2 regions of the Halomonas sp. B23F22_10 genome follow, and region 1 is predicted to be linked to the other one. Evidence: predicted binding sites of a transcription regulator. Region 1 holds the regulator's gene; the other holds the start of a gene.
The links. Region 1 encodes sigma-54, which starts transcription at its own class of promoters, with help from an activator protein. Its sites were predicted from a motif close to TGGCACNNNNNTTGCTNT; they were not measured.

Region 1 (15,745 bases):
GTGGCGCCGATCCAGTGGCTGGTCAGCCTGCCCAGCGACGCCCTCAACTGGGCGTCGCTGGCGTTTTCCGACCAGCGTGAGCTGCTCGACGAGAACCGCCAGCTGCGCGAGCAGATCCTGACCCTCTCGCATCGCGTCCAGCGCATGGCCAGCCTGACCGCCGAGAACGTGCGGTTGCGCGAGCTGCTGGATGCCACCCGCGAGCATGACATTCCCTTCATCACCACCGAGCTGTTGTCGCTCGACCCGGATCCCTTCAGCCACCGCATGGTCATCGACCGCGGGCAGCGTGACGGCGTCTTCGTCGGCCAGCCGGTGATGGATGCCGCCGGGCTGGTGGGGCAGGTGACCTCGGTGTCGGCCTATGCCAGCCGGGTGCTGATGGTGTCCGATGCCAGCCACTCGCTGCCGATTCAGGTCAACCGCAACAATCTGCGCTTCATTCTCCAGGGCACCGGCCAGTACGACGCCCTCGGCGTGTTGCATGTGCCGGACACCGCGGATATCCGCGAGGGCGACCTGCTGATGACCTCGGGACTGGCCGGCCGCTTCCCGCCCGGCTATCCGGTGGCGCGGGTCACCTCGGTGGTCCACGATCCCGGCGAGCCCTTCGCCCAGGTGAAGGCCCGCCCGGTGGCCCAGCTGCAGCGTGCCCGCCACTTCCTGCTGCTGTTCCCGCCCGAGCCTCCCGAGGCGCCGGGTCGCGGCGGCTGGACGGTGGCGCTCGATCCGGCGGCCGTCGAGGCGGCGGTGGAGATGATCGGCCCCGCCGAGGAGGACGAATAATGGCCGCACGCGCGACGGCGAGCCTGCCCTGGATCTGGCTGACCCTGCTGCTGGCGCTGTGCCTGCAGGTGCTGCCGCTGGCCGATGGCTGGCAGATCTGGCGCCCGGACTGGCTGGGGCTGATGCTGATCTACTGGTGCATGAAGGCGCCGCAGAAGGTCGGGGTCTTCCACGGCTTCGTGCTGGGCATCCTGCTCGATCTGATCCAGGGCGCGCCGCTGGGGCAGAACGCGCTGTTGCTGTCGCTGCTGGCCTTCCTGTGCGCCCTGGTCTATCCGCGCTTCCGCGCCTATTCGCTGCTGCAGCAGGCGGTGCTGATCCTGGTGCTGCTGGGGACGGTGCAGCTGGTGGAGCAGTGGCTGCGCACCCTGTTGGGGCCCTTCGCGATCCATCTTTCCTTCCTGCTGCCCTCGGTGATCGGGGCGCTGCTGTGGCCCTGGCTGACCACGCTGTTCCGCGCCTTCCGGCGCCGCGGCAGCGAGGAGTGAGCCGCATGGCGATGCCCGATGCCACCACCGATGCCCCCGAGCCGCCGCTGATCCGGCTGGCGTCGGCCTCGCCGCGCCGACGCGAGCTGCTGGCCGGCGTCGGCGTGACGGCCGAGGTGCGGCCGGTCGATCTCGACGAGACGCCGCGGCCCGACGAGGCGCCCGAGGCCTATGTCCGGCGCCTGGCCGAGGAGAAGGCCCGGGCCGGGGCGGTGGGCAGCGCGCTGCCGACGCTCGGCTCCGACACCGCGGTGGTGTGTGACGACGCCATCCTCGGCAAGCCGCGGGACCGCGAGCACGCCGCCGCCATGCTGCGCTCGCTGTCCGGGCGATCCCATCGGGTGCTGACCGCGGTGGCCGTGACCGGCCCGGCGGGGCTGCTGAGCACCTGCGTGACGACGCGCGTCTGGCTGCGCGAGATCACCGACGCCGAGATCGCCGCCTACTGGGCGACCGGCGAGCCCGTCGACAAGGCCGGTGGCTACGCCATCCAGGGGCGGGCGGCGCTGTTCGTGTCGCGCCTGGAGGGCAGCCATTCCGCGGTGGTCGGCCTGCCGCTGTTCGAGACCGCCGAATTGCTGGCCCGACAGGGCGTGCCGCTGTGGAACCGCGCTATGTCATAATGCCTCGAGTTTCCTCTGGACAAGGATTTCCGCATGAGCGGTGAAGTACTGATCAACCTGACCCCGATGGAGACCCGGGTCGCCGTGGTGGAGAACGGCGTGCTCCAGGAAGCCTTCATCGAGCGGGCCCGGCGCCGCGGCATCGTCGGCAACATCTACAAGGGCAAGGTGGTCCGGGTGCTGCCGGGCATGCAAGCCGCCTTCGTCGACATCGGCCTCGATCGGGCGGCCTTCATTCATGCCCACGAGGTGATGCCGTCGGGGACGCCGGCCGACGAGCAGGTCTCCATCGGTCACCTGCTCCACGAGGGGCAGTCGCTGGTGGTGCAGGCCACCAAGGATCCGATCGGTTCCAAGGGCGCACGCCTGACCACGCATCTCTCGGTGCCGTCGCGCTACCTGGTCTACATGCCGGACTCTCCGCACAACGGCGTCTCCCAGCGCATCGAGGACGAGCGCGAGCGCGAGCGGCTGCGCGAGCTGGTCGAGGCCGCCCAGGCGGAGCAGACCCTGGAGGTGACCGGGGGCTTCATCGTGCGCACCGCCGCCGAGGGCGTCACGCAGGAGGAAATGGCCGGCGACATGCACTTCCTGCTGCGCCTGTGGCGCAGGGTCAGCGAGCGCAAGATCACGGCCTCGGCCCCCAGCGTCATCTATGACGACCTGCCGCTGTTCATGCGCACCCTGCGCGACGTGATGCGGGACGACATCGAGAAGGTGCGGATCGACTCCCGCGAGAACCACGTCAAGCTGCTGGAGTTCGCCGAGGAGTTCATGCCCTCGGCGGTGGAGCGCATCGAGCACTACGCCGGCGAGCGGCCGATCTTCGATCTGTTCAGCGTCGAGGACGAGATCCAGAAGGCGCTGGGGCGCAAGGTGCAGCTCAAGTCCGGCGGCTACCTGGTGATCGATCCCACCGAGGCGATGACCACCATCGACGTCAACACCGGCGGCTTCGTGGGGCATCGCAATCTCGAGGAAACCATCTTCAAGACCAACCTCGAGGCCGCCACCGCCATCGCCCGCCAGCTGCGGCTGCGCAACCTGGGCGGCATCATCATCATCGACTTCATCGACATGGAGGAGCCCGAGCATCAGCGCCAGGTGCTCCGCGTGCTGGAGAAGTCGCTCGAGCGCGATCACGCCAAGACCAAGTGCACCGGCGTCACCGAGCTGGGGCTGGTCCAGGTGACGCGCAAGCGCACCCGCGAGAGCCTCGAGCAGACCCTGTGCGAGGCCTGCCCGTCCTGCCATGGTCGCGGCACCCTCAAGACGCCGGAATCGGTGTGCTACGAGATCTTCCGCGAGATCCTGCGCGAGGAGCGGGCCTACAGCGCCGAGACCTACACGGTGCTGGCCTCGCAGCCGGTGGTCGATCGCCTGCTCGACGAGGAGTCCGCGGCCGTCGCCGATCTGGAGGAGTTCATCGGCAAGACCATCCGCTTCCAGGTCGAGGCCCACTACTCCCAGGAGCAGTACGACATCGTGCTGATGTGAGCCCATGTCGAGGACCCGCCTGGCCATTCGCTGGACCCTGACGCTGCTGGCGGCGGCGCTCACCCTGGTGGCGCTGCTCACCCTGGTGCTGCGCCTGCTGCTCGGCCAGGTCGACCAGCTGACGCCCCGCCTCGAAGCGCTGCTCTCGGCGCGCTTCGATGCCGCGGTGCATCTGGACACCCTCGACGGCGGACTGGTCGGCCTCGATCCCGAGCTCGAGCTGCGAGGGCTCTCGCTGCGTGCGGCCCGCGGCGACCGCCCCTTGCTCGAGCTCGGCGACGCCCGCCTGCGGCTCGATGCCGGCGCCAGCCTGCGCGACGGCATGCCGGTGGTGGCCGATGCACGGCTGTCCGACATCACCCTGCACCTCTACCAGGCCGAGGACGGTCGCTGGCGCTGGCCGGAGCCGGCCGATGTGCCCCCCGAACTGATGCCCGACGGCCAATTCGACCTCGATCGCCTGGACTTCTGGGTCGGGGTGCTGCTGCGCCAGCGCGCCTGGGCCGAGAACATCGCGCTGGTGCTCCACGGCCGCGAGCGCGAGGCGGTGCTGGAGGCGCCGCGTCTGCTGATGGTCGGCGACGCCCGGCGCACGCATCTGGAGGGGCGGGTACGGCTGCGCGGCCGGTCGGGAGAGGCCGCGAGAGTGGTCATGGAGCTGGTGCCGGGCGAGGGGCTCGACGACTTCGGCGCGGCCCTGCAGGCCGACATGAGTCTCGACAGCCTCACCGGGCTGTCGTCGCTGTTCGGCGTCGAGGCGCTGCCGGACTTCGATGACCTGAGGGGCGAGGCACGACTATGGGGGCGCTGGACCCATGGGCGCCTGGCCGATGCGCGCCTCGACGTCACCTCGCCACGCCTGGCATTGAGCCGGCCGGACGATGACGCGGCCGCGGCGCCGGACATCGTGCTGGAGAACGCCATGCTGCGCGGCCAGTGGCGACGCGCGGCCGGTGCGGAGGACTGGCAGGCCTGGGTACAGGCCGATGCCGATCAGACCGCCGGCCCCGAGGCCTCGGCCGCGTCGCGCCCCCTGCCGCGGGACTGGTACCTGCGGGGCAACGACAGCGACTGGTGGCTCACCACCGGCCCCTTCGATCTCGAGGCCCTGGCCGCCTGGCGCTCGCATCTGCCGCTGCCGGAGGCGCTGGACCGCGGCGTGGCCACGCTGGCCCCGCGCGGGCGCGTCGATGCCCTCGGCGCCGGCCTGAGAGACGGCACCTGGCGGGCCCGGGTCAGTGCCAGCGGGGTGAGCGTGGCGCCCTGGGAAAAGGCCCCGGGCGGCGGTCCGCTGGCGCTGTGGCTGGAGGCCGACGGCAATCACGGCAGCGTGCGCTTCGTCGGCGGCGAGGGCACGGAACTGGCTTTCCCCGAGGTCTTCGAGGCGCCGATGACGCTCGACCATGCCAGCGGCGAGGTGAGCTGGCGCTACGACGGCGAGCGCGGCTTTGTCAGCGGACGGCAGCTCTCGGCGGGCTGGCGGGGCGCCGAGGTGAGCGGCGAGTTCGGCCTGGCCACCGGGGGGCCCGGCCGCGGCGGCTTCGGCCTCGCGCTGGATTTTCGCGACGTGGACGCCCGCTCTCGGCCGCTGGTCGACTGGCTGCCGATGGTGCTGCTGCGCGAGGAAGCCCCGGCGCTCGCCGACTGGCTGTCCGCCGGGCTGGCCGGACGGGTGCCCGCGGGCGCGCTGCGCCTGCACGTGCCGCTGCGCGACGAGCAGACCGGGCTTTCCTCCATCGAGCCGACGCTGGATCTGGATCTCGACATCGAGGAGGGACGGCTGCCGTTCGCCGACGGCTGGCCGGCGCTGGATGGCGTGGCCGGCCGCCTGCGCCTGCGCGGCGAGACCCTCGAGGCCGAGGTGGACACCGCCGAGAGCCTGGGCATCCGTACCCGTGAGGCCGAGGTGCGCCTCGAGGACGATCGACTGTCGGTCAGCGGGCCGCTCGTCGCCGACGCGCCGGCGCTGGCGCGTTACCTCGCCGCGATGCCCGTGGACGGCATCGAGGCGGTCGCCGACTGGCAGGGCGAGGGAGGCGTCGAGGCCGATCTCGACCTCGAGATGGCGCTCGACGATGCCGACTCGCTGCGTCTCGACATCGCCGGCGACGCCGATCTGACGCGCCTGACCCATTCGGCCAGCGGGCTGGTCTTCCACGACATCACGGGGCCGCTGGCCTGGCATCAGCGCGGTGAGTCGGGGGCTCTCGACGGCCGCCTGAGCGGGCGGCTGCTGGGCGGGCCGGTCGACGCCGAACTGGCCACCGGCGAGGGGCGTGTCGCGCTGTCGGGCACCGCCCGACCCGAGGCACTCACCGAGCTGGGCGCGCCGGCCGGCATCGACGACGTGCTCGCCGGCCCGCTGGCCTGGCGCGGCAGCGTCGATCTCGATGCCGACACGCCGACCCTGAACCTGTCGAGCGAGCTGCGTGGTCTGTCCATCGACCTGCCGGCGCCGCTGGGCAAGGCGGCCGACACGCCGCGGGCCCTGCGCCTGACCTTCGCCCTGGCCGAGTCCGGGCCCTGGTCGGGCCGCCTGGGCACGAGCCTCGGCTGGCGCTGGCGCCCCGGGCGTGGCGGTCAGGGGCAGGCCTGGCTCGGGCGGGAGGCGCCCGCGACCTGGCCCGGCGAGCCCGGCTGGACGCTGCAGGCCTATCTGCCGCGTTTCGAAGCCCGGGCCTGGGGCAGCGCCCTGGCGCCTCTGTCCGGCGGGGCGCTCGAGGGTTCCGCCGGCGGCTCGGGCCGCAGCCCCATCGCCCATCTGATGCTGGATACCGATTGCCTGAGCGTCGAGCAGCGCTGCCTCGGCTCGATGATCGTCGAGGGCCAGCCGCTGGCCCGCGGCTGGGAGCTGGCGCTGGACGGCAGCCTGCTGACCGGCCGCCTGGCCTATCGGCCGGACCTTGCCCAGCCGCTCGACGTGTCGCTGGCGCGGCTGCGCCTCGATGGCCTGCTGCCGGCCGAGTCGACACCGGTCTTGGAGGGAGGCGGTGGCCGTCTGCTCCAGGAGCTCGAGGTGCCGCCTACGCCGGCCGCCATGCCGGCCTCCCTCGGCGCGCTGCCGGCGGGCCGGCTGAGCGTCGACGAGCTGAGCTATCAGGGTCGGCCGCTCGGCCCGCTGAACGCCCAGTGGCGGGCCGCGCCGGACCGCCTGGTGATCGATCCGCTGGCGCTGACGCTGGGCGAGATCGATGCCCGTGGCAGCCTGACCTGGGAGGCCGCCGGCCCCGAGGCCAGCCTGACCCGGGCGCGGCTGGACGTGGACGGCCGCGATCTGGGCAGCGCCCTGGAGGCCCTCGGCCAGCCGGTGGCGATCCGCAACGCCGACACCCAGATCGACGGTCAGCTGGCCTGGCCCGGTGCCCCCTGGCAATTCGCCCTGGCGCGCTCCCGGGGCAACCTGGCGGTGGCGCTGCGTGACGGTCGCTTCGTCAACCTGGAGTCGCCCTCGGCGCGGCTGGTCGGCCTGCTCAACGTGGACAACCTGCTGCGCCGTCTGACCCTGGACTTCTCCGACCTCACCGGGCAGGGCACCGCCTTCGATCGTGTCAGCGGCGATGCGACCCTGTATGGTGGAGTGCTGGAGACCCGCGGTCCGGTCGAGATCGATGGTCCGGCCACCCGCTTCACCCTCGACGGCAGCGTCGACCTGGCGCGGCGGGAACTCGACCAGCGTCTGGGCATCACACTGCCGGTGAGCAACAACCTGCCTCTGGCGGCGGTGATCGCCGGGGCGCCGGTGGTCGGAGGGGCGCTTTTCATCGCCGACAAGCTGTTCGGCGACGCCCTCGACCGCGTGACCCGAATTCACTATCGCGTGGAGGGGCCCTGGACCTCGCCGCGCATCGCTCTGGAAAGTGCCGAATGACATCACACACGCAACCCCTGCTCGACCAGGCCGCCGAGGCGCTGCTGACCCCCGGCGGGCTCGATCTCGATGCCCTGGACACCGGTCTCGGCCACGCCATGGGCGCCGGCATCGACTACGCCGATCTGTACTTCCAGCGCAGCTGGCATGAGGGCTGGGTGCTGGAGGACGGTGAGGTCAAGGAGGCCAGCTACAACATCGACGGCGGCGTCGGCGTGCGTTCCCTGGCCGGCGAGAAGACCGGCTTCGCCTACTCCAACCAGATCTCCATGGAAGCCCTGGCCGAGACCGGCCGCACCGCCGCCGGCATCGTGCGCAGCGGCCGGAAGGTGGACGCCGCCTCGCGCGTGGTGACCGCGCCGGCCGCCCGCTACGCCGGCATCGATCCGCTGGCCGGACTCTCCGCCGACGAGAAGGTCGCCATGCTCAAGGAGGCCGATCGCGTGGCCCGGGCCGCCGACCCATCGGTGAGCCAGGTCAGCGCCTCGCTGACCGGCGTCTACGAGGTGGTGCTGGTGCGTGCCAGCGACGGGACCCTGGCCGCCGACGTGCGGCCGCTGGTGCGCTTCAACGTCAGCGTGATCGCGGTGCGCGACGGCCGCCGCGAGCGCGGCAGCGCCGGAGGCGGTGGCCGCTATCCGATGTCCCGCCTGCGCGACGAGAACGTCGCCGAGCGCTTCGCCAAGGAGGCGGTGCGTCAGGCGCTGGTCAATCTCGACGCCGTGGATGCCCCGGCCGGCCAGATGCCGGTGGTGCTGGGCGCCGGCTGGCCGGGCATCCTGCTTCACGAGGCGGTGGGTCATGGCCTCGAAGGCGACTTCAATCGCAAGGGCAGCTCGGCCTTCGCCGGCCGCATGGGCGAGCGCGTGGCCGCGCCCGGGGTGACCGTGGTCGATGACGGCACCCTGGCCGACCGCCGCGGTTCGCTGTCCGTCGACGACGAGGGCACGGCGACCCAGTGCACCACGCTGATCGAGGACGGCATCCTCACCGGCTACATGCAGGACAAGCTCAACGCCCGGCTGATGGGCATGGCGCCCACCGGCAACGCCCGCCGCGAGTCCTTCGCCCACATGCCGATGCCGCGCATGACCAATACCTACATGCGCGCCGGCCAGGACGATCCCGCCGACATCATCAAGAGCGTCTCCCGCGGCATTTATGCCGTGAGCTTCGGCGGCGGCCAGGTGGACATCACCTCGGGCAAGTTCGTGTTCTCGGCCAGCGAGGCCTATCTGATCGAGGACGGCCGCATCACCGCGCCGGTCAAGGGCGCGACCCTGATCGGCAACGGCCCGGAGGCCATGGGCCGCGTGTCGATGATCGGCCACGACCTGGAGCTGGATACCGGCATCGGCGTGTGCGGCAAGGAAGGGCAGGGCGTGCCGGTGGGCGTCGGTCAGCCGACGCTGAAGCTGGACGAGCTGACCGTCGGCGGCACCCAGTCCTAGCACGGAAGTCGCTGCGGAACGGAACTGATGGGGATGGGCGCCGGGGACAAGGTGAAGCGAGGGTTTTTGCCATGGGTGAGGCGATTCTCGCCGAACGGGTTGGCCATGGATGGCCAGCACCGGTCCTGCAAGCGAAGCAGGATGCGAGAGCGCCGAAGGGCAAAAGTAGCGCCCAGGGATGGGTTCACAGCGCCTCGCGGAGCCTTGTCGCCGGGAAAGCCCATCCCTGGCTGGTCGGCAGAGAGATAGCGTCTGGAGCTTGTTGAGGTGTCTTACAGCTCGGCGGTGTCGCGGATCAGCTTGAACAGCCGGCGGGCGTTGGTCGGCGGCTTGCCCTGATCGCGTTCGCGGCGGGCGTTGCGGATCAGCTGGCGCAGGGCCTGGCGGTCGACGTCGGGGTAGTCGGCGATGAAGGCCTCGAGGGCGTCGTCGTCCTCGATGAGGCGGTCGCGCCACTGCTCCAGGCGATGGAAGGCGTGGTCGCGGCGCAGCTGCTCGCGGTCCATTTCGTCGAACACCGCCTGGATGCCCTCGAGGTCCTCGCGGCGCATCAGCTTGCCGACGTACTGCATGTGCCGGCGGCGGGCCTCGCGGGCGCGGATGCGGCCGGTTTCCTCGATGGCCGCCAGCAGGTCGTCGGACAGCGGGAAGCGGTCGCGGTCGGCCTCGCGCATGGCGATCAGCCGTTCGCCGAGCGCCTGGAGGGCATGCATCTCGCGCTTGAGCTGCGACTTGCTGGGCCGTTCGTCGGCCGGAGAGAAATCATCCTGGGTCATGCGGCGTCCTGATTCATGAGAGGGGCGTTAGGCATCGGCCCAGTATACCAGCCCGCCGCGTCGGGCTGGCCAAACGACCATGTTGTGTATCGGCCGCGTGGCCGGTCGAGTGAGGAGTCAAGACGATGACACAGGCTTTCGATGCCGTCGCCCAGCAGTCGCTGCTGGAAACCCGCGCCGAGGCGGCCCTGGCGCTGGCCCGCCGGCTCGGCGCCGATGCCTGCGAGGTGGGCGCCAGCGTCGACCAGGGCGTGGGTGTCAACGTGCGCGAGGGCGAGGTCGAGACCGTCGAGCTGTCCCGCGATCAGGGCATCGCGGTGACCGTCTATGTCGGCCAACGCAAGGGCAGTGCCTCGTCCACCGATGCCTCGGAGGCGTCGATCCGGGACGTGGTCGAGAAGGCCATGGCCATCGCCCGCTATACCGGCGAGGATCCGGCCTCGGGGCTCGCCCCGGCCGAGCTGATGGCCCGGGAACTGCCGGACCTCGACGTCCATCACCCCTGGGCGCTGTCCACCGAGGAGGCGGTCGAGCTGGCGCTGGCCTGCGAGAATGCCGGCCGCGGTCAGGCGGGCATCAAGAGCTCCGACGGCGCGGGGCTGTCCAGCGGCGAGGGCGTGCGCGTCTATGCCAACAGTCACGGCTTCCTGGGCAGTCAGCGCGGCAGCCGCCATTCGCTGTCCTGCATGCTGATCGCCGAGGACGAGCACGGCATGCAGCGCGACTACGACTACACCAGCGCCCGCGATCCTCGTGAGCTGCTGGCCCCCGAAGCGGTGGGCGAGAGCGCCGCCCGGCGCACCCTGCGCCGGCTCGGCGGCCAGCGCCCGGCCACCGGGCGGATGCCGGTGCTGTTCGATCCAAGCCTGGCGTCGGGGCTGGTCGGCAGCTTCCTCGGCGCCATCGCCGGCGGCGCCCTCTATCGCCAGTCCTCCTTCCTGTGCGACCGCCTCGGCGACGCGCTCTTCCCCGAGTGGTTCTCGCTGCAGGAGAAACCGCGACTGATGCGCGGCATGGCCAGCAGCGCCTTCGACGGCGATGGCGTGGCGACCCGCGACAACGTCTTCATCGACCAGGGGCGGCTGGCCAGCTACATGCTGTCCGCCTACAGCGCGCGGCGGCTGGGCATGGAGACCACCGGCAACGCCGGCGGCGCCCGCAACCTGCGCCTCACCGCGCCGCTCGAGTCCCAGGAGGCCCTGCTCGCGCGCATGGATCGCGGCGTGCTGGTCACCGAGCTGATGGGCCAGGGCGTCAACGGCGTCACCGGTGACTACTCCCGCGGCGCCGCGGGCTTCTGGGTCGAGAACGGCCGCATCCAGCATCCGGTGGAGGAATTCACCATCGCCGGCAACCTGGCGACGATGTTCCAGGGGCTGGTCGGCGTCGGCGACGACATCGACACCCGCGGCAGCGTCCACACCGGCAGCTGGCTGATCGACGAGATGACCGTGGCCGGCAGCTGAGCCGGCCCCGGTAACGACACTCCGGACATGAAATAAGCCCGCGAGATAATCGCGGGCTTTTTTGTGTTCGAGGCTCGGTCGTTGATCTATGGCGTATCGCGTCAGGTCTCTTCGTCGAAGCGGGCCTCGAAAAGGGCTTCCAGCGCGTCCAGCACCGCCTCGCTGTCGTCGCCGTCGGCCTCCAGGGTCAGCTCGGTGCCGCAGGGGGCGGCCAGCATCAGCAGCGCCATGATGTTGGCGGCATCGGCCTGCTGGTCGCCGTGGCAGACGAGGACCCGTGAGGCGAAGGGCTGGCAGCACTGCACCAGGCGGGTGGCGGCGCGGGCGTGCAGGCCGCGCTTGTTGGTCAGGGTGAGCTTGCGGCTGGGCACGTGACTAGCGGTCCTTGGCGTCGTTCGGGGCGGGGAGCGTGAGTTGCAGGCCGAGCTCGCGGTGACGCAGGCGAACGCCGGCGTGGGTCTCGGCGAGGCGCCGGGACAGCCGCTCGGCCAGGTAGGTGGAGCGATGCTGACCGCCGGTGCAGCCGATTGCCACGGTCAGGTAGCTGCGCTGGCTGGCCCGGTAGCGGGGCAGCCAGCGTTCGACCCAGGCCAGGATGTCGGCGGCCATCTCGTCGACCACCGGATAGCTCTCGAGGAAGGCGATCACGCTGTCGTCGCGGCCGGTCGCCTCGCGTAGCTGAGGGTCCCAGTAGGGGTTGGGCAGGCAGCGGACGTCGAACACGATATCGGCGTCGAGCGGCACGCCGCGCTTGAAGCCGAAGGACTCGAGGGTCAGTGTCAGCCCTTCGCGGCGATGGCCGGCCACCTGGTCGGTGATGCGGCCGCGCAGGTCGTGCACCGAGAGTCGCGAGGTGTCGATCAGCAGGTCGGCGAGGTCGCGGATCTCCGCCAGGGCGTCTTCCTCGCGGTCGATCGCCTCGGCCAGCGTCATCTCGGTGTCTCGGGTCAGGGGGTGGCGGCGCCGGGTGGCGGAATAGCGCTCCAGCAGAATGCGTGCGTCGGTGGTCAGATAGATCACCTGGCACTGGATGTCGCGGGAGCGGACGTCATCGAGCAGCGCCGGGAAGCGCTCCAGGGCGTGGGGCAGGTTGCGGGCGTCGATGCTGACCGCCACGGCGCTGCGCAGGGACTGACCGCTGCGCAGCTCGTCGACCAGCGGGCCAAGCAGCATAGCCGGCAGGTTGTCGATGGCGTAGAAGCCGAGGTCCTCGAGGGCCTGCAGGGCGATCGACTTGCCGGAGCCGGAGCGTCCGCTGATGATGACGAGCTGCATGACGGGTCGGGTCTCCTGGTCGAGGCGGCGGCGCTCAGCCGCGACCGCTGGCGGCCGGTGCCTGTCGTCGGATGGCGTCGAGGAGGCTGTCGTGAAGCTCGCGCTGGCTGCCGGCCCGGCGCAGGGCGCTGCGGGTCTCGGCGTCGTTCATCACGCTGGCCACCTGGCCGAGCAGGGCGAGATGGGCGTCGTCAGCTTCCTCGGGAACCAGCAGCACGAACACCAGGTCGACGGGTTCGCCGTCGATGGCATCGAAGTCGACCGGTTCGGCGAGCTTGAGAAAGCCGGCGATGGGCGCCTTGCAGTGCGGGTTGCGGGAATGGGGAATGGCGACCCCGTGCCCGATGCCGGTGCTGCCCAGCCGTTCGCGCCCGATCAGCCGGCTGAAGACTTCCTGGCTGTCGAGACTCGGAATGTTCTGGGCAATGAAGGTGCTGAAGAATTCCAGCACTCGTTTCTTGCTCCCCCCGGGCACGCCGAAGAGGGTGCGCTCGGGGGGAAGGATGGTTTCAAGAGACATGGCTCAGCGGACGCTTGCGGCGCCCTGGGCGCGGGCCTGGGTCTTTTCCTTGTGCTTGACGAGCTGGCGGTCCAGCTTGTCGGCAAGGGCGTCGATGGCGGCGTACATGTCGGCATCCATCGCTTCGGCGTGCAGATCGGCACCGGCGGCGTGCAGCGTGCAGGCGGCCTGCTGGCGTTCTTTTTCGACGGAGAGCGTGACCTGAACGGTGGTGATGTTGTCGTAGTGACGTTCCAGGCGGGAGAGCTTCTCCTGCACGTAGTCACGCAGGGGCTCGGTCAATTCCACGTGATGGCCGGTGAGGTTGACTTGCATGACACGCTCCTTGCTCCTTGGGTGGTGACTCGATTGTAACCCTTTTTGGTGCCTTGCAAACCCCCCGCGACAGACGCGTTTTCACGCTCTGGAAATCGCCTTCGGCGGGGTCTCAGCCGAGGCGTTTCCGCTGGCTGGAAGACGGGATGTGCATCGCTTCGCGATACTTGGCGACGGTGCGACGGGCGACCTCGATGCCCTCCTCGGCGAGCAGGGTGACCAGCTTGCTGTCGGACAGCGGCTTGCGTGGCGGCTCGCCCTCGATCAGCTTGCGGATGCGGGCGCGGATCGCGGTGCTGGAGTGGGCGTCCTCGCCGTCGCCGACCTGGCTGGAGAAGAAGTACTTGAGTTCGAAGACGCCGCGCGGCGTGTGGATGAACTTCTGGGTGGTGACCCGGGAGATGGTCGATTCGTGCATCTCCACGGCCTGGGCGATGTCGGCCAGGATCAGCGGCTTCATGGCTTCCTCGCCGCGCTCGAGGAACTCGATCTGGCGGGTCATCACCTCGTGGCCGACCCGCAGCAGGGTATCGTTGCGGCTGGCCAGGCTCTTGATCAGCCAGCGCGCCTCCTGCAGGTGGTCCTTGAGAAATTGGTTGTCGTCGCTCTTGTCCGCGCGCTTGATCAGCGCCGCGTAGTCGGGCTGGATGCGCAGCCGCGGCATCGCCTCCGGGTTGAGCTCGACGCGCCAGCCCTGTGGGGTGTGGCGGGCGATCAGGTCGGGAATCACGTAGTCGCTGTCGCCGCTGGCGAATTCGCTGCCCGGCCGTGGGTCGAGGCCGCGGATCAGGGCGATGACCTCGTCGAGGGTGTCGTCGTCCAGCCCCAGGCGCCGCTTGAGCAGCCGGCGATCGTTGCCGGCCAGGGCCTCCAGGAACTGGCGCACCAGGCGCCGGGCCTGGGGCAGCAGCGGGGTGTCATCGGGCAGGGTGGCGAGCTGCAGCAGCAGGCACTCGCGCAGATCGCGGGCGAACACCCCGGTGGGCTCGAACTGCTGCAGGCGCAGCAGCACCGCTTCGACCTCGCGGGTGGCGAGCCCCTCGAGGGCCTGGGCGCGCAGGCCATCGCGCAGCTCGTCCAGCGGCTGATCCAGATAGCCGTCCGGGGTCACGGCATCGATCAGGCTCTCGGCGATGCGCCTCTCGCGCTCATCGAGACCGCTCATCGCCAGCTGCCAGACGAGATGGCTCTGCAGGCTCTGGTCGGCGGCCTGACGTTCGAAGTCGGGGGCCTCACCGCTGCCGCCGGCGTCCTGGAAGGTGTCGGACCAGTCGCTGTCGACGCTCAGCTCTTCCGGGATCTCGTCCGACCAGTCGTCGTCCGGCGTCTCGCTGACGGCCTGTTCGCCGAAGTCGTCCTCGAGCTCGAGCATGGGATTGGCCTCGAGGGCCTGCTGGATCTCCTGGCGCAGATCGAGGGTCGAGAGCTGCAGCAGGCCGATGGCCTGCTGCAGCTGAGGGGTCATGGTCAGCTGGGTGCCGACACGCAGTTGAAGGGATGCCTTCATGGCCATGGGCGAGCGGTCCGATCCTGCGGTAAAGAGGTCTTCCACCCTAGTGCCCGGGCGTCCGCCATGCAAGCGTGTTCGCAGCAATTAGCGTGCCAACGGCAATCGCCATGCCCGTCTGTGCATGGCGTTAGTATATCAGTGACTTGCGAAGGCCAAGGGGTCAGAGACGGAAGTCCTGGCCCAGATAGACGTCGCGCACCCGCTGGTTGGCGAGGATCTCCTCGGCGTCACCGTCGGCGATGATCTGGCCGTCGCCGACGATGTAGGCGCCGTCGCAGATGTCCAGCGTCTCGCGCACGTTGTGGTCGGTGATCAGCACGCCGATCTCGCGCGCCTTGAGCTGGCGGATGATGCCCTTGATGTCGCCCACCGAGATGGGGTCGACGCCGGCGAAGGGCTCGTCGAGCAGGATGAAGTCGGGTTCGGTGGCCAGCGCCCGGGCGATCTCGACCCGCCGGCGTTCGCCGCCGGACAGGCTCATGCCCAGGTTGTCGCGGATGTGGGTGATGTGGAACTCCTCCAGCAGCGCCTCCAGGCGCGCCTTGCGGCCGCTGCGGTCGAGATCGCGGCGGGTCTCGAGGATCGCCATGATGTTGTCGGCCACCGACAGCTTGCGGAAGATCGAGGCCTCCTGAGGCAGGTAGCCGATCCCGGCCTGGGCGCGCTGGTGCATGGCGGCGCCGGAGAGGTCGCGGTCGTCGATGGCGACACGGCCGGCGTCGGCACGGACCAGGCCGACGATCATGTAGAAGGAGGTGGTCTTGCCGGCCCCGTTGGGGCCCAGCAGGCCGATGATGCGGCCCTGCTGGATCTCCAGGCTGATGTCGTGGACCACGCGGCGACGCTTGTAGCTCTTGGCCAGGTTCCGGGCGCTGAGGGTCTTCATGGGCCGTCCTGTTGTTCCGGCTCGAGGGTCATGCGCACGCGCTGGCTCTCGCCGACGCCCTGGGCATCGGAGCGCGCCTGCACCACCCGGCGATCGAGGAAGTATTCGAGGTAGCCGCCGTCGAAGGTGTCGCCGCCCTGGTGAAGTTCGGCCTGGTCGACCAGCTCGATGCGCCGCTCGGCCACGTGGTAGATCACGGTGCGGCCCCAGGCGCGGACCAGCGGCTGGTCCGGGGAAGGCTTCTGCTCCAGGTAGGCGCGCTGGCCGGTAGCGGTGGCGGTGGT
Region 2 (15,745 bases), on a different contig from region 1:
CGCCGCGGTTCAGCCGGCTGCCTTCGAAGTGCGCCGCCAGGGCTATGAGGGCCTGGCCGGCGTCGGCCACCAGGGCCAGGTCGGCGGCCTGGTTGCGGGCCAGCTGCTGGGGGTCCACGTCGATGCGGATCAGTCGTCCCTGGAGCGTGAAGCCGTCGTCGAACACCACGTCGTAGTCGGTCTCGCCGAGCTCGGTGCCGATGGCCAGCACCACGTCGGCGTCCCGTGCCAGCTCGCGCACCGCCGGCAGCGAGGCGTTGGCGCCCAGGTCCAGGGGATGGTCGCGGCCGAGCAGCCCCTTGGCGTTGATGGTGGTGACGGCGGGGGCATCGAGCGCCTCGACCAGCGCGCGAGCGGCCTCGGGGGCAGCGACAGTGCCGCCGCCGAGCAGCACCAGCGGGCGTGCGGCATCTGCCAGCCAGGCGCCTGCCTCGGCGATGGCCACGGGATCCGGCGCGGCCTTGGCCAGTGCCGTTCGCTGCCAGTGCCGCGGCGTGCGGACCGGGGCATCGAACAGGTCGATGGGAACCTCGATATGCACCGGACCGGGGCGGGCGCCCTCGAACACCGCGAAGGCGCGCGCCAGGACCTCGGGCAGGCCGTCGGGGTCGAGCAGGGTATGGCTGAAGCGGGCGACCCCGGCCATCAGCTGTTGCTGGCCGGGCAGCTCGTGGAGCCGGCCCTGGCCGCGACCCAGGGTGTCGCGGCGATTGACGCTGGAGATCACCAGCATCGGTACCGAGTCGGCCAGCGCCTGACCCATGGCGGTGGCGATGTTGGTCATGCCGGGCCCGGTGATGATGAAGCACACCCCGGGCTTGCCGGTGGCGCGGGCGTAGCCGTCGGCCATGAAGCCGGCGCCCTGCTCGTGGCGCGGCGTGACATGGCGGATGCCGCTGCCCTCGCCGCCGGCGAGGCCGCGGTAGAGCTCGACGGTGTGCACGCCGGGGATCCCGAACACGGTGTCCACCCCGTAGGTGTCGCGCAGCAGGCGAATCAGCAGGTCGGCGCAGGTCATGGGCGTTTCTCTCTCAGGGTTCAGGCTCTCGCGGTTCATGGGGATCGTCTCAGCCCACCAGCCAGTGGCCCATGACCACGATGATCGGCAGGGTGATGGCGGTGCGCAGCAGGAAGATCACCACCAGCTCCCACAGCTTGAGCGGGATCTTCGATTTCAGCAGCAGGGCGCCGATCTCGGACATGTAGATCAGCTGGGTCAGCGACAGGCAGGCGATCACGAAGCGGGTCAGCTCGCTCTCGATGTCGCTGGCCAGCACCGCCGGCAGGAACATGTCGGCGAAGCCCACCAGGGTGGCGGGGGCGGCGGCCTCGGCCTCGGGGATCCGCATCCATTCCAGCACCGGCACCATGGGCGCGGAGAGCCAGGTGAACAGCGGCGTGAACTCGGCCAGCACCAGCGCCACGGTGCCGATGGCGATCACCAGCGGCAGCAGGCCGAGGAAGATGTCGGCGACGTTGAACAGCGCGATGCGTGCCAGCTTGAGCGGACCCGGGGCGGTCTCGGCACGTGCCACGGCCATGCCCAGGCTATAGCGCAGCAGGCTCTGGTCGCCGGTGTTTTCTTCCTGGATCTGGCAGCCTGCCGGCTCGTGGTAGGCGTTCGACTTGCGCGACAGCGGCGGCAGGCGCGGCACGATGACGGCGGCGACCAGGCCGGCGACCACCACGGTCAGGTAGAAGGGCACGAACAGGTGGTTGATGCCGATGAAGCTGGTCACCAGCAGGGCGAAGGCGATGGAGACGATGGAGAAGTTGGTGGCGATCGCCGAGGCCTCGCGGGCGTTGTAATAGCCCTGCTCGTACTGCTGGGTGGTGATCAGCACGCCCACGGTGCCGGACCCCATCCAGGAGGCGGTGGCATCGATGGCGCTGCGCCCGGGCAGGCCGAAGATCTTGCGGAAGGGCGTGCGCACCAGGCTGCCGATGAACTCCATGAAGCCGAAGTCGACCAGGAAGGGCAGCAGGATGGCGGCGAAGAAGAAGAAGGTCAGCAGCACCGGGGCCAGGTCGTTGAGCATCACGCCCCCGGTGAAGGAGGCGGTGACCGCCTCCGGGCCGACCTGGAAGTAGGTCATCAGTGCGAACGCCGCGCCCAGCACGCGCATGATCACCCACAGCGGCGCCACGTCGAACAGCTCGTGCAGGGCACCCTCGCGGGCCCAGGCGGGCCGAGCCAGCTTGACCGTCAGCGTCAGCGCCACAGACAGGCACAGCACGACCGTGGCGATGGTCGGCAGGGCATCGCCGAGCAGCGCCTTGAGGCCGTCGGCCATCAGGCCCATGCCGATGTTGATGGTGTCGCCGGTGGAGAATGGCACCAGGAACAGGCCGATGCCCAGCAGCGAGGGGATCAGGAACTTCAGCAGTCCGGCGCGGCTCAGCGGAGCCGCGCGACTGGCCAGTTGGGTGTCGAAGGAGTTGGCCATGGGGTTTCCCTATTGATCTTGTAATGGGTAGAACCCGGCTCCGGGGTGCCGGGTCGGGTCGGCTCAGTCGCGGTGTTTCACGCCGGGCAGCACGCAGAGCATCTCGTAGAGCAGGGTGGCGCCCATCAGCGCGGTGTTGCCGCTGGTGTCATAGGGGGGCGAGACCTCGACCAGGTCGCCGCCCACGACCTTGAGGCCCGCCGCGCCGCGCACGATCTCCAGCCCCTGCTGGGCGGTGAGGCCGCCCATCTCGACGGTGCCGGTGCCGGGGGCGACCGAGGGGTCCAGGCCGTCGATGTCGAAGGAGATGTACACCGGGCCGTCGCCCATCTGCTCGCGCACTTCGTCCATCAGCGGCGCCAGCGACTTGTACCAGCACTGCTCGGCGGTCACGACGCGGAAACCCTGGTCGCGGCACCAGTCGAAGTCGTCGGCGGCGTAGCCGGTGCCGCGCAGGCCGATCTGCACCACGCGGTTGCTGTCCAGCAGGCCCTCTTCCTGGGCGCGGCGGAAGGGGCAGCCGTGGGCGATTTCCTCGCCGAACATGTGCTCGTTGACGTCGGCGTGGGCATCGACATGGATCAGGCCGACCGGGCCGTGCTTCTTGGCGATGGCACGCAGCAGCGGCCAGGTCAGGGTGTGGTCGCCGCCCATCGTCAGCGGCACGCAGTCGTGAGACAGCACCTCGTCGTAGAAGTCGGTGATGATGTCGAGGTTCTTGGGCAGGTTGAAGGTGTTGATCGCCACGTCGCCGATGTCGGCGACCTGCAGGCTGTCGAAGGGCGCGGCGCGGGTGGCCATGTTGTAGGGGCGAAGCATGCGTGACTCGTCGCGGATCTGACGCGGCCCCAGGCGCGTGCCGGGGCGGTTGGAGGCGCCGATGTCCATGGGCACGCCGATGAAGGCGGCATCGAGCCCGGCGGCGCTGTCCTGGGTGGGCAGGCGCATCATGGTGGCGGGGCCGCCGAAGCGTGGCATCTCGTTGCCGCCGAGGGGCTGATTGAAGTCGCTCATCTAGGGCTCCGTGTCATTGGGGGTATTCATTGCTATAGCAAGCATGAAGCGTGCCATCTTTTATCTCATTGATCTTGAATGGGTTTTTGGAAGAGGCGATTCATTTTTGAATCGCCGGAGCGACGGCGTGATACATTAATGGATCAAATGATTCATTAATGCATTACGGCGTCTCTCCCATGAGCGAACTCGACAGCTGCATCCTGCAGACCATCATCGATACCGCCCACGATCACTTCTTCGTGGTGGATGCCGAGGGGCGGGTCTGCGAGGTCAGTCCGGCCGCGGCGGCGGTCTATGGCATGTCCCGCGAGGAGCTGTGCGCCACGACCGTGCAGCAGCTCGAGGCCGCGGGCGTACTGAAGCCCTCGATCAGCCTGGAGGTCATCCGCACCGGCAAGCCGGCCCAGCTGATGCAGGAGACCGGTACCGGAAGGCGGGTGATCGCCCAGGCGCATCCGGTGTTTCAGGGTGGCCAGCTGGTGGCGGTGGTCAGCCGGTCGATGGATCTGACCGACCTGCAGATGCTTCAGGAAGAGTATGCACTGCTGCAGCGCCGCTTCAGCGAGCATCTCATGCGTGGCGACGTCGCCGAGGAGCCCGGTCTGGACGTCGACCTGGGCGGGCTCGAGGTGCGTAGCCGGGTGATGCGCGAGGTGGCGTTGCTGCTGCAGCGGGTGGCGCCGACCGACGCCACGGTGCTGATGCTCGGTGAGTCGGGCGTCGGCAAGACCGCCTTCGCCCGCCAGCTGCATCGCTGGAGCGCCCGCGGCGATGGGCCCTTCATCGACGTCAACTGCGGCGCCATTCCGGAGAGCCTGTTCGAGTCGGAGATGTTCGGCTATCGGCATGGTGCCTTCAGCGGGGCCGCCCCGGGGGGCAAGGCGGGCCTCCTGGAGCAGGCCGAGGGCGGGACCCTGTTTCTCGATGAGATCGGCGAACTGCCGCTGGCGATGCAGACCAAGCTGCTCAAGACCATCCAGGACGGCAGCGTGACCCGGCTGGGCGATACGCGGGCCAGGCGCATCGACTTCCGGCTGGTGGTGGCGACCAACCAGGACCTGGCCCGGCGCGTCGAGGAAGGGGCGTTCCGCCTCGATCTCTACTATCGCCTCAACGTCATCCCCGTCACCCTGCCGCCGCTGCGCGAGCGCCGCGAGGACATCCCCGGCCTGGTCGAGCGCCAGCTGAAGCGTCTCAACGCCCGCTATGGGCGTGACAAGCTGATCGGGCGTGACGTCTGGCAGGAGCTGATGGGGCGGGACTGGCCGGGCAACGTGCGAGAGCTCGAGAACTGGCTGGAGCGGGCCTGGCTGTCGGCCGGGGAGGATATCATTCGTGGCGAGCGGGCGGCCGCGGAATGGCCGGCGGCGCTGCCCGAGACGGAGCCGGAGCGGAGCACCGAGGGGAAGGCCGGCGCCGCGCTGCTCGAAGGGGAGTCGCTCAAGGCCATGCTGGCGCGCACCGAGCGCGCCGTCCTCGCCGAGCTGTGCGGCGAGCTGTCTTCCACCTATGCGATGGCCGAACGGCTCGGGATCAGTCAGCCCAGCGTGGTGCGCAAGCTGCGTCGGCATGGGCTGCGGATCGGCTGAGGCGCGCCGTCGGTGGTGAAGGCGATAGCGCGAAACTGTAGAAGGAATGCAACGAAAAACGGCCACCGCTCGTGTGAGCTAAGTGGCCGTTTTTACTGAATTCTGTGGTCGGAGTAGCAGGATTCGAACCTACGACCTCTGCCTCCCGAAGGCAGCGCTCTACCAAGCTGAGCTATACTCCGATGTCTGCCGTGTCTCTCGGCGACGGAGAGGAATTATACGCAGGCGAAGATGGAATGCAAGCCCCTCTTCTGCTTATCCGTCTTCGTCGCCCTCCGGCCTCGGGATCAGTTGCGGCGTTCCACCGCCAGGCGGGCCAGTTCGGCCATGCTCTCGCGGTAGGGGGAGTCGGGCAGGGCGTCCAGCTGGGCCAGGGCCCTAGCGGACATCTCCTCGGCCTTGGCGCGGGTGTACTCCAGGGCGCCGGTCTCGCCGACGATGGCCAGCACCTCGTCGAGGCGCTCGAGGCCGCCCTGGCGGATGGCCTGGCGGACCACCTTGGCCTGTTCGGCGGTGCCGGCGGCCATGGCCTGGATCAGCGGCAGGGTCGGCTTGCCCTCGGCCAGGTCGTCGCCGACGTTCTTGCCCATCGCCTCGGCGTCGCCCTGGTAGTCGAGCAGGTCGTCGACCAGCTGGAAGGCCAGGCCCAGGTAGCGGCCGTAGAGGCGCAGCGCGTCTTCCTGCTCGGGGGTGGCCCCGGAGAGCAGGGCGCCGCTGTGGGAGGCCGCCTCGAACAGCATGGCGGTCTTGCCCTGGATGGTCTCGAAGTAGGCGGCCTCGTCCACGTCGGGGTTGCCGACGTTGGTCAGCTGCTGGACCTCGCCCTCGGCGATGGTGCAGGTGGCGGCGGAGAGCACTTCCATGATCCGCATCGAGCCCACGTCGACCATCATCTGGAACGAGCGTGAATAGAGGAAGTCGCCGACCAGCACCGAGGGCGCGTTGCCCCAGGCATCGTTGGCGGTGGCCTTGCCGCGGCGCATGTGGGATTCGTCCACCACGTCGTCATGCAGCAGGGTCGAGGTGTGCATGAACTCGATCAGCGTGGCCAGGGTGATGTGGCGATCGCCCTCGACGCCCAGCGAGCGGGCGGCCAGCAGCACCAGCAGCGGCCGCAGGCGCTTGCCGCCGCTGTCGATGATGTACTGCCCGATGGTCTCCACCAGCGGCACCCTGGAGGCGAGCTGTTCGAGGATGGTGCGGTTGACGGCGGCAAAGTCCTCGGCGACGACGGCGTGGATGGGCGAGGCGGGGACGGCGTTCTCGAGCTGTGGCGACGAAGGCTTGGCTGACATGAAGGCGGTATCGACGAAGTGGTGGGGGCGGCGGGCGGCATCCGTGGCGCAATGCCCTTGGCGCCGGCCTGGGAGTGAGGGTCATGCTATGGGGCCCCCCTTGGGGCGTCAAGGCGCGCGCCCGCGCCGGCGCCCGGGCCGCGCCGGGCGCGGCGTTCGGGGCGATGGCCGGGTTGTCGTCCTGCGCGCGTGCGGTTATAATCCGCGACCCACTCATCTCGCTCCCTGTCAGATGGTTGCCGGAAGGGGCGCCACTCGAAGCAGGTCGATGAAGAGCCAACCCCGATGAGTACTGGAGAGACAAGCATGTACGCAGTTATCAAGAGCGGCGGCAAGCAGTACCGCGTTCAGGAAGGCCAGACTCTCAAGCTCGAGAAGCTGGAAGTGCCGACCGGCGACACCATCGAGTTCGATGAAGTCCTGCTGGTGGGTGGCGACGAAGACGTCAAGGTCGGCGCGCCGACCGTCGACGGTGCCAAGGTGTCTGCCGAGGTCGTCGCTCATGGCCGTGGCGACAAGGTGAACATCATCAAGTTCCGTCGCCGCAAGCACAGCATGAAGCGTCAGGGCCACCGTCAGTGGTTCACCGAAGTCAAGATCACCGGGATCTCCGCGTAAGCGGTCACTCCCCTGAACGAGCGAGGTATTTGCAATGGCTCATAAGAAGGCAGCGGGCTCTACCCGTAACGGTCGCGATTCCGAATCCAAGCGCCTTGGCGTGAAGCTGTTCGGCGGCCAGTCCGTGGCACCGGGCAACATCATCGTCCGTCAGCGCGGCACCAAGTTCCACGCCGGCACCGGCGTGGGCATCGGCAAGGATCACACCCTGTTCGCCCTGGACGAAGGCGTGGTCAAGTTCGAGACCAAGGGTCCGAAGAATCGCAAGTTCGTGAGCATCGTCTCCGCCTGAGACCGCCCGGACCTGTAGCGAGAAGGCCCCGCCATGGCGGGGCCTTCTTGTATCATGGCGGTATGCACCGCCGGGAGAATGACAGATGCAGTTCGTCGACGAAGCCTCGATCATCGTGGAAGCCGGCAAGGGCGGCAATGGCTGCCTGAGCTTCCGTCGCGAGAAGTACGTGCCCAAGGGCGGCCCGGACGGGGGCGATGGCGGCCATGGCGGCAGCGTTCACCTGGTCGGTGACGATGCTCTCAACACCCTTATCGACTTCAAGTACCAGCGCTTCTACAAGGCCCAGAACGGCCAGCCCGGCCAGGGTCGGCAGATGAGCGGCCGCGCCGGCGAGGACCTGCTGGTCAAGGTCCCGGTGGGCACCACGGTGATCGACGAGGACACCCTCGAGGTGATCGCCGACGTCACCGAGGTCGGTCAGGTGGTGCTGGTGGGCCAGGGTGGTCGCCGCGGGCTCGGCAACATCCACTTCAAGTCGTCCACCAACCGGGCGCCGCGGCGGACCACGCCGGGCACCGAGGGCGAGCGGCGCAACCTGCGCCTGGAAATGAAGGTGATGGCCGACGTCGGCCTGCTGGGGCTGCCCAATGCCGGCAAGTCGACGCTGATCCGTGCGGTCTCGGCGGCCAAGCCCAAGGTGGCCAACTATCCCTTCACCACCCTGGTGCCGAACCTCGGCGTGGTGAAGCTCGGCCAGCACGAGCACTTCGTGATGGCCGACATTCCGGGGCTGATCGAGGGTGCCTCCGACGGTGCCGGCCTGGGGCTGCGCTTCCTCAAGCACCTGACCCGCTCGCGGCTGCTGTTCCACGTGGTCGACGTGGCGCCCTTCGACGAGTCCGACCCGGTGGAGGCCGCCGAGGCGATCGTCCGCGAGCTGGGCGAGTTCTCGCCGACGCTGGCCGAGCTGCCGCGCTGGCTGGTGCTCAACAAGCTCGACCTGCTGCCCGAGGACGAGCGCGAGGCGGTGGCCGAGGAGATCGTCAAGCGCCTCGACTGGGACGGCCCGGTGTTCCGCGTCTCGGCGATCAGCGGCGACGGCACCGATGCCCTGGTCCAGGCCGCCCACCGCTGGCTCACCGAGCGGCGTCGCCTCGAGCACGAGGACGAGGAAGTCGCCGAGCACGAGCGCGAGATGCGTCGTCGCATGGAAGAAGAGGCCGTGGCCCGCACCGAGGCGCGGCTGGGTCGCAAGCGTTCCCGCGATGACGAGGACGATGACGACGATTTCGATGACGACGACTACGACGTCGAGATCGAATACGCCCCCTGAGGGCCGGCGTAGTAGGCTGAAGGTGCAGCGGGCGGCGCCATCGCGCCTGCCCCTGCGGCAGGCGCGAGCCCGGTGAAAGCGAGTCGTATCAAGGACGGCGAAGATGGCGAAAGGTGAAGAGGTCCCCGGTCGCGATGCCCTGAAGGGCATGCGGCGGGTGGTGGTGAAGATCGGCAGTGCCCTGCTGACCAATGACGGTCGTGCCCTCGACGAGGCCGCCATCGGCGGCTGGGTCGATCAGATCGCCGCCCTGCATCGGCGCGGCATCGAGGTGGTGCTGGTGTCCTCTGGCGCTGTGGCCGCCGGCATGGCGCGGCTGGGCTGGCAGGCGCGGCCCGCCGAGGTGCATGCCCTGCAGGCCGCCGCCGCGGTGGGCCAGAACGGCCTCACCGAGTGCTACGAGGGCCACTTCGGGCGTCACCAGCTGACCACCGCCCAGGTGTTGCTGACCCACGACGATCTCTCCAACCGCAAGCGCTATCTCAATGCTCGCTCGGCCCTGCGCACCCTGGTCGAGCTGGGCGTGGTGCCGGTGGTCAACGAGAACGACACCGTGGTCACCGACGAGATCCGCTTCGGCGACAACGACACCCTCGGCGCCCTGGTGGCCAACCTGCTCGAGGCCGATGCCCTGGTCATCCTCACCGATCAGGAAGGGTTGTTCGACGCCGACCCGCGCCACGACCCGACGGCCAGCCTGATTGCCGAGGGTCGTGCCGACGATCCGCGGCTGGCCGCGGTGGCCGGCGACGGCGGCGCCCTGGGGCGCGGCGGCATGACCACCAAGGTGCGCGCCGCCCGGCTGGCGGCGCGTTCCGGCGCGCTGACCGTGATCGCCAGCGGGCGCCAGCCCGAGGTGCTGTCCCGGCTGGTCGACGGCGAGCGGCTCGGCACCCTGCTGACCCCCGACCAGGCGCCGATCGCCGCGCGCAAGCGCTGGCTGGCCGGTCAGCTCCAGGTGCGCGGCACCCTGACCCTGGATGCCGGGGCGGTCAAGGTGCTGCGCGACAGCGGCTCCAGCCTGTTGCCGGTGGGCGTCAAGGCGATCTCCGGGCGCTTCGTGCGCGGCGAGATGGTGCTGTGCGTCGACGAGGAGGGGCGTCGGGTGGCCAAGGGGCTGGTCAACTACGGCATCGACGAGGCGCAGCGCCTGATCGGTCAGCCGAGCCATCGCATCGAGGCGATTCTCGGCTACATGGAAGCGCCGGAGCTGATCCATCGCGACAACCTGGTGGTGCTCTGAGACAGGCGTGGCGGGGCGTCCCGCCTTGACAGGCTGGCCAGCGATGTCGCTGCGTGATAGTATGCGCCATCCTCTCAGACACGGCCCGTAATCGACTGCGCCACGTCGCGCGGTCGGCCAGATGGCCAGGCCGGCGGGGAAATTTTTTTCCCTGTTGGATCAAAACGTTATCAAAGCCGCCCTCGCAGGCGGTGACAACTTTCTCCAAGGAGACAGTCAGTGGCTAACAGCAAGCAAGCCCGCAAGCGCGCCCGTCAGGCAGAAGGCCGTCGTGTTCTGAAGGCGAGCCAGCGCAGCATGGTTCGCACCTACATCAAGAACGTGATCAAGGCCATCAACGGCGGCGACCACGCCCAGGCCATGGACGCCTTCAAGGCGGCCCAGCCGGTCATCGACCGCATCGCCGACAAGGACGTGCTGTCCAAGAAGAAGGCCGCTCGCCTCAAGAGCCGTCTGAACAAGCGCATCAAGGCCCTGGCCGCGTAAGCTCGCCGGACGCCTCTGGGTGCCCGCCGCGTGCGGGCACGCCATCGAAAAACCGGCTTCGGCCGGTTTTTTTGTGCCTGACGATCTTCACCCGGACCTCACCGGCAAGGGAGCGCCCCGTGACCGATACTCCTCCTCAGCCCGCCTCCGACGCCGCCCCGGCCCCCAAGGGTGGCGGCCTGCTGCGCTCGGGCATGGTGGTCAGCGCCATGACCATGCTGTCCCGGGTGCTGGGCCTGGCCCGCGACGTGGTGATCGCCGCGCTGCTGGGGGCGGGGCAGGGGGCGGATGCCTTCTTCGTCGCCTTCAAGGTGCCCAACTTCCTGCGCCGGCTGTTCGCCGAAGGCGCCTTCAACCAGGCCTTCGTGCCGGTGCTCTCGGAGTACGCCACCCAGCGTACCCGCGAGGAGGTGCGCGAGCTGCTCGATGCGGTGGCCGGCAGCCTCGCCGCGGTGCTGCTGCTGATCACCGCGCTGGCCATGCTGGCCGCCCCCTGGCTGGTATGGCTGTTCGCGCCCGGCTTCGCCCGGGACCCGGAGAAGCTGGCGTTGACCGCCGACATGCTGCGGCTGACCTTCCCGTACCTGCTGCTGATCTCGCTCACGGCCTTCGCCGGCAGCGTGCTCAACACCTGGAACCGCTTCGCGGTGCCGGCCTTCACGCCGGTGCTGCTCAACCTGTCGCTGATCGGCGCGGCACTGCTGCTGACGCCGCTGATGAGCGAGCCGTCGCTGGCGCTGGCCTGGGGCGTGCTGATCGCCGGCGCCGCTCAGCTGCTGTTCCAGGTGCCCTTCCTGGCGCGGCTGGGGCTGATGCCCAGGCCCTGGCCGCGCTTCGCCCACGAGGGCGTGCGGCGCATCCTCCGGCTGATGGCGCCGGCGCTGTTCGGGGTCTCGGTGTCCCAGATCAACCTGCTGCTGGACACCGTGCTGGCCTCGCTGCTGGCCGCGGGCAGCGTGTCCTGGCTCTACTACTCGGACCGCCTGGTGGAGCTGCCGCTGGGGGTGTTCGGCATCGCCATCGGCACGGTGATCCTGCCGGCGCTGTCCAAGCGCCACGCCGAGCAGTCCGGCGAGCACTTCTCGCGGATGCTCGACTGGGCGATCCGCGCGGTGCTGCTGCTGGGCATGCCGGCGGCGCTGGCCCTGGCGGTGCTGGCCGAGCCGCTGCTAATCACGCTGTTCCACTACGGTGCCATGACCGACCACGACATCGCCATGGCGGCGATGAGCCTGCGCGCCTATGCGCTGGGCCTGGTGGCCTTCATGCTGGTCAAGGTGCTGGCCCCGGGCTTCTTCGCCCGCCAGGACACCAAGACGCCGGTCAAGGTGGGCATCGTGGCGATGGTCGCCAACATGGTGTTCAACCTGATCCTGATCTGGCCGCTGGCTCATGCTGGCCTGGCGCTGGCCACGGCGCTGTCGGCCTTCCTCAATGCCGGCCTGCTGGGCTTCCTGCTGCGCCGCGAGGGCGTGCTGCGCTTCCAGCCGGGCTGGGGCCGCTACGCGGTGCAGCTGCTCGGCGGCTGCGCGGTGATGGGGCTGGGGCTGGCCTGGCTGATGCCGGACTGGCACGCCTGGCTCGATTGGTCGCTGTGGCACCGGGTCGGCTGGCTGGCCGCGCTGGTGATCCTGGGGGCGTCGGCCTACTTCGCCTGGCTGGCGGCGTTCGGCGTGCGACCGCGGCATTTCCGGATCAACGGTTGATGGTCAAGCCGGCCCGGCTGTCAAGGGGGCCTTGGTCCGTTATAATCGATCCCCTTTCACCTCCAGCGCGATGACGCCCATGCAAGTGATTCGAGGACTGCACAATCTGCGCGACGAGCACCGGGGCTGCGTGGCGACCATCGGCAACTTCGATGGCGTGCACCGCGGCCACCAGGCGATCCTCGATCAGCTGCGCGAACGGGCGCGGGCGCTGGGGCTGCCGGTCACGGTGGTGGTCTTCGAGCCCCAGCCGCGCGAGTTCTTCGCCGGCGACCAGGCGCCGACGCGCCTGACCCGGCTGCGTGACAAGGTCGAGCTACTGGCCGAGCACGGCGCCGACCGGGTGCTGTGCCTGCCGTTCAACGACACGCTGCGCTCGCTGACCGCCCGGGCCTTCATCGAGCGGGTGCTGGTCGAGGGGCTCGGCGTGCGCCATCTGGTGGTGGGCGATGACTTCCGCTTCGGCTGCGACCGCCGCGGCGACTTCGCGCTGCTCGAGGCGGCGGGCGCCGAGCGCGGCTTCGGCGTGGAGCACACCCGCAGCTTCCTGCTCGATGGCGAGCGGGTCTCGAGCACCCGGGTGCGCACCCTGCTGGCCTGTGGCAACTTCGCCCAGGCCGCGCGCCTGCTGGGCCGCCCCTATCGGCTCGCCGGCCGGGTGGTGCGCGACCGCCAGCTCGGCCGCACCATCGGCGTGCCCACCGCCAACCTGCCGCAGTCGGTCCGCGCCCTGGCGCTGCAGGGCGTCTACGCGGTGGTCGCCGAGCTGCCCGACGGCCGCCGCGCCGAGGGCGTGGCCAACGTCGGCTGGCGGCCCACGGTGGGCAGCCAGCGGCCGGTGCTCGAGGTCCACCTGTTCGACTTCGACGGCGACCTCTACGACCAGCCCCTGAGCGTGGTGCCCTGCGCCAAGCTGCGCGGCGAGGTGAAATTCGACGGCCTGGACGCCCTCAAGACGCAGATCGGCCTCGACCAGGCGCGTGCCCGGCGCTTCTTCGCCACGGCGGACGATTCTCTTCCTCTGGCATCGGCGCCGTTGGCGCGCGAGGCCGTGACTTCCGATTCCTCGGCGGGCCAGCCCGCCGACCACGACGACGGCTGACCCCCAGGATATGAGCGACTACAAGCACACTCTGAACCTGCCAGAAACCGACTTCCCGATGCGCGGCATGCTGCCCAAGCGCGAGCCCGCGCGGGTCGCCCAGTGGCAGGAGATGGACCTCTACCGGCGCCTGCGCGAGGCGCGTCGCGGCCGCGAGACCTTCGTGCTCCACGATGGCCCTCCCTATGCCAACGGCAGCATCCACATCGGTCACGCCGTCAACAAGATCCTCAAGGACATCATCGTCAAGTCGAAGAACCTGGCCGGCTTCGACGCCCCCTACGTGCCGGGCTGGGACTGCCACGGTCTGCCGATCGAGCACAAGGTGGAGACCACCCACGGCAAGCACCTGGAGGCCGAGCAGGCCCGCGGGCTGTGCCGCGAGTACGCCGCCGAGCAGGTCCAGGGCCAGCTGTCCGACTTCGTGCGCCTGGGCGTGATCGGCGACTGGGACAACCCCTATCGCTCCATGGACTACGCCAACGAGGCCGGCGAGATCCGTGCCCTGGCCGACATGGTCGAGGGTGGCTTCGTGTTCAAGGGCCTGAAGCCGGTCAACTGGTGCTTCGACTGCGGCTCGGCGCTGGCCGAGGCCGAGGTGGAGTACGCCGACAAGAAGTCCGACGCCATCGACGTGGCCTTCGCCTGCGCCGAGGACGACAAGCTGGCCGCGGCCTTCGGTCTCGAGTCGCTGCCGAAGCCGGCCGCCGTGGTGATCTGGACCACCACCCCCTGGACCATCCCGGCCAACCAGGCGCTGAACGTCCATCCGGAGTTCACCTACGCGCTGGTCGACACCGGCGAGCGCCTGCTGCTGCTGGCTGAGGAGCTGGTGGAGTCCTGCCTCGAGCGCTTCGGCCTGGACGGCGAGATCATCGCCACCGCCACCGGCGAGCGCCTGGAGCTGATCGCGTTCGCCCACCCGATCTACGAGCGCCGCGCGCCGATCTACCTGGCCGACTACGTCACCATCGACGAGGGCAGCACCGGCATCGTGCACTCCGCCCCGGTCCACGGCGTCGACGACTTCGACTCCTGCCGCCGCTACGGCATGGACTTCAGCGACTTCATCAGCGTGGTCAAGGGCGACGGCGTCTACGTCGACGACCTGCCGTGCTTCGGCGGCCAGCTGATCTGGAAGGCCAACCCGCATATCGTCGACAAGCTGCGCGAGCTCGGCGCGCTGATGGCCCACAAGACCATCAGCCACAGCTACATGCATTGCTGGCGCCACAAGACGCCGGTGATCTACCGCGCCACCGCCCAGTGGTTCGTCGGCATGGACCTGATCGGCCGCGACGGCCGCACCCTGCGCGAGAAGGCGCTGGAGGGCATCGAGGCCACCACCTTCACCCCGGCCTGGGGCAAGGCGCGCCTGCACTCGATGATCGCCAACCGCCCCGACTGGTGCATCTCGCGCCAGCGCAACTGGGGCGTGCCGATCCCGTTCTTCCTGCACAAGCAGACCGGCGAGCTGCACCCGCGCACCGTGGTGCTGATGGAACTCGTCGCCCAGCGCGTCGAGGCCGAGGGCATCGACGCCTGGTTCCGCCTGGACCCCGCCGAGCTCTTGGGCGACGAGGCCGGCGACTACGAGAAGGTCTCCGACACCCTGGACGTGTGGTTCGACTCCGGCACCACACACCGCCACGTGCTGCGCGGCTCGCACCCGCACGGCCACGAATACGGCCCGCGTGCCGACCTGTACCTGGAGGGCTCCGACCAGCACCGCGGCTGGTTCCACTCCTCGCTGCTGACCGGCTGCGCCATCGACGGCCACCCGCCGTACCGCGGCCTCTTGACCCACGGCTTCACCGTGGACGCCCACGGCCGCAAGATGTCCAAGTCGATGGGCAACGTGGTCGCGCCGCAGGAGGTGATGGACAAGCTCGGCGCCGACATCCTGCGCCTGTGGGTCGCCTCCACCGACTACGGCGGCGAGATGGCGGTCTCCGACGAGATCCTCAAGCGCACCGCCGACGTCTACCGGCGCATCCGCAACACCTCGCGCTTCCTGCTGGCGAACCTCAACGGCTTCGACCCGGCCAAGGACGCCCTGGCCTTCGGCGACATGCTGGCCCTGGACCAGTGGGTCGTCGACCGCGCCGCCCAGCTGCAGGCGCGCATCGAGACCGCCTACGAGGAATACCGCTTCCTCGACGTCTACCAGCAGGTGCACGGCTTCTGCGCCCGCGAGCTCGGCGGCTTCTACCTGGACGTGATAAAGGACCGCCAGTACACCACCCAGGCCGACTCGGTGGCGCGCCGCAGCGCCCAGACCGCGCTCTATCACGTCGTCCAGGCGCTGGTGCGCTGGGTGGCGCCGATCCTCTCCTTCACCGCCGAGGAGATCTACGAGCACATCCCGGGCAAGCGCGGCGAGAGCGTGCTGCTGCAGGAGTACTACACCGGGCTCGAGACCCTGGGCGACGACGCCGAGATGGGCCGCGAGTTCTGGGAGCGGGTGTTCGAGATCAAGCAGGCCGTCAACAAGTGCCTGGAAGACGCGCGCAACGCCAAGACCATCAAGGGCAGCCTGGCCGCCGAGGTCACCCTCTACGTCGACGACGCCCTGCGCGCGACCCTCGACAAGCTGGGCGACGAGCTGCGCTTCGTGATGCTGACCAGCGAGGTGCATCTGGCGCCGCTCGCACAGGGTGAGGGCGCCGAGGCC

Region 2: a site for sigma-54 is predicted at 3,500-3,517, ahead of speB (agmatinase). Genes of this name have one in related genera too.

The regions. Positions count from the first base shown of each region.
Region 1 covers NZ_JBIEKF010000002.1:422,320-438,064, reverse strand. Annotated here, with positions in the region: gene mreC (rod shape-determining protein MreC) at 1-786, shown strand, start outside; gene mreD (rod shape-determining protein MreD) at 786-1,274, shown strand; gene ACGTNF_RS06130 (Maf family protein) at 1,280-1,897, shown strand; gene rng (ribonuclease G) at 1,931-3,394, shown strand; gene ACGTNF_RS06120 (YhdP family phospholipid transporter) at 3,399-7,262, shown strand; gene tldD (metalloprotease TldD) at 7,259-8,713, shown strand; gene yjgA (ribosome biogenesis factor YjgA) at 8,986-9,489, opposite strand; gene pmbA (metalloprotease PmbA) at 9,615-10,955, shown strand; gene ACGTNF_RS06100 (HPr family phosphocarrier protein) at 11,057-11,326, opposite strand; gene rapZ (RNase adapter RapZ) at 11,331-12,230, opposite strand; gene ACGTNF_RS06090 (PTS sugar transporter subunit IIA) at 12,265-12,750, opposite strand; gene hpf (ribosome hibernation-promoting factor, HPF/YfiA family) at 12,754-13,065, opposite strand; gene ACGTNF_RS06080 (RNA polymerase factor sigma-54) at 13,178-14,578, opposite strand; gene lptB (LPS export ABC transporter ATP-binding protein) at 14,736-15,461, opposite strand; gene lptA (lipopolysaccharide transport periplasmic protein LptA) at 15,458-15,745, opposite strand, start outside.
Region 2 covers NZ_JBIEKF010000008.1:76,840-92,584, forward strand. Annotated here, with positions in the region: gene ACGTNF_RS15530 (5-guanidino-2-oxopentanoate decarboxylase) at 1-1,018, opposite strand, end outside; gene ACGTNF_RS15535 (YjiH family protein) at 1,068-2,447, opposite strand; gene speB (agmatinase) at 2,511-3,461, opposite strand; gene ACGTNF_RS15545 (sigma-54 interaction domain-containing protein) at 3,641-5,053, shown strand; tRNA gene ACGTNF_RS15550 (tRNA-Pro) at 5,159-5,235, opposite strand; gene ispB (octaprenyl diphosphate synthase) at 5,341-6,348, opposite strand; gene rplU (50S ribosomal protein L21) at 6,655-6,966, shown strand; gene rpmA (50S ribosomal protein L27) at 7,001-7,258, shown strand; gene cgtA (Obg family GTPase CgtA) at 7,344-8,534, shown strand; gene proB (glutamate 5-kinase) at 8,638-9,777, shown strand; gene rpsT (30S ribosomal protein S20) at 9,997-10,263, shown strand; gene murJ (murein biosynthesis integral membrane protein MurJ) at 10,458-11,969, shown strand; gene ribF (bifunctional riboflavin kinase/FAD synthetase) at 12,049-13,071, shown strand; gene ileS (isoleucine--tRNA ligase) at 13,082-15,745, shown strand, end outside.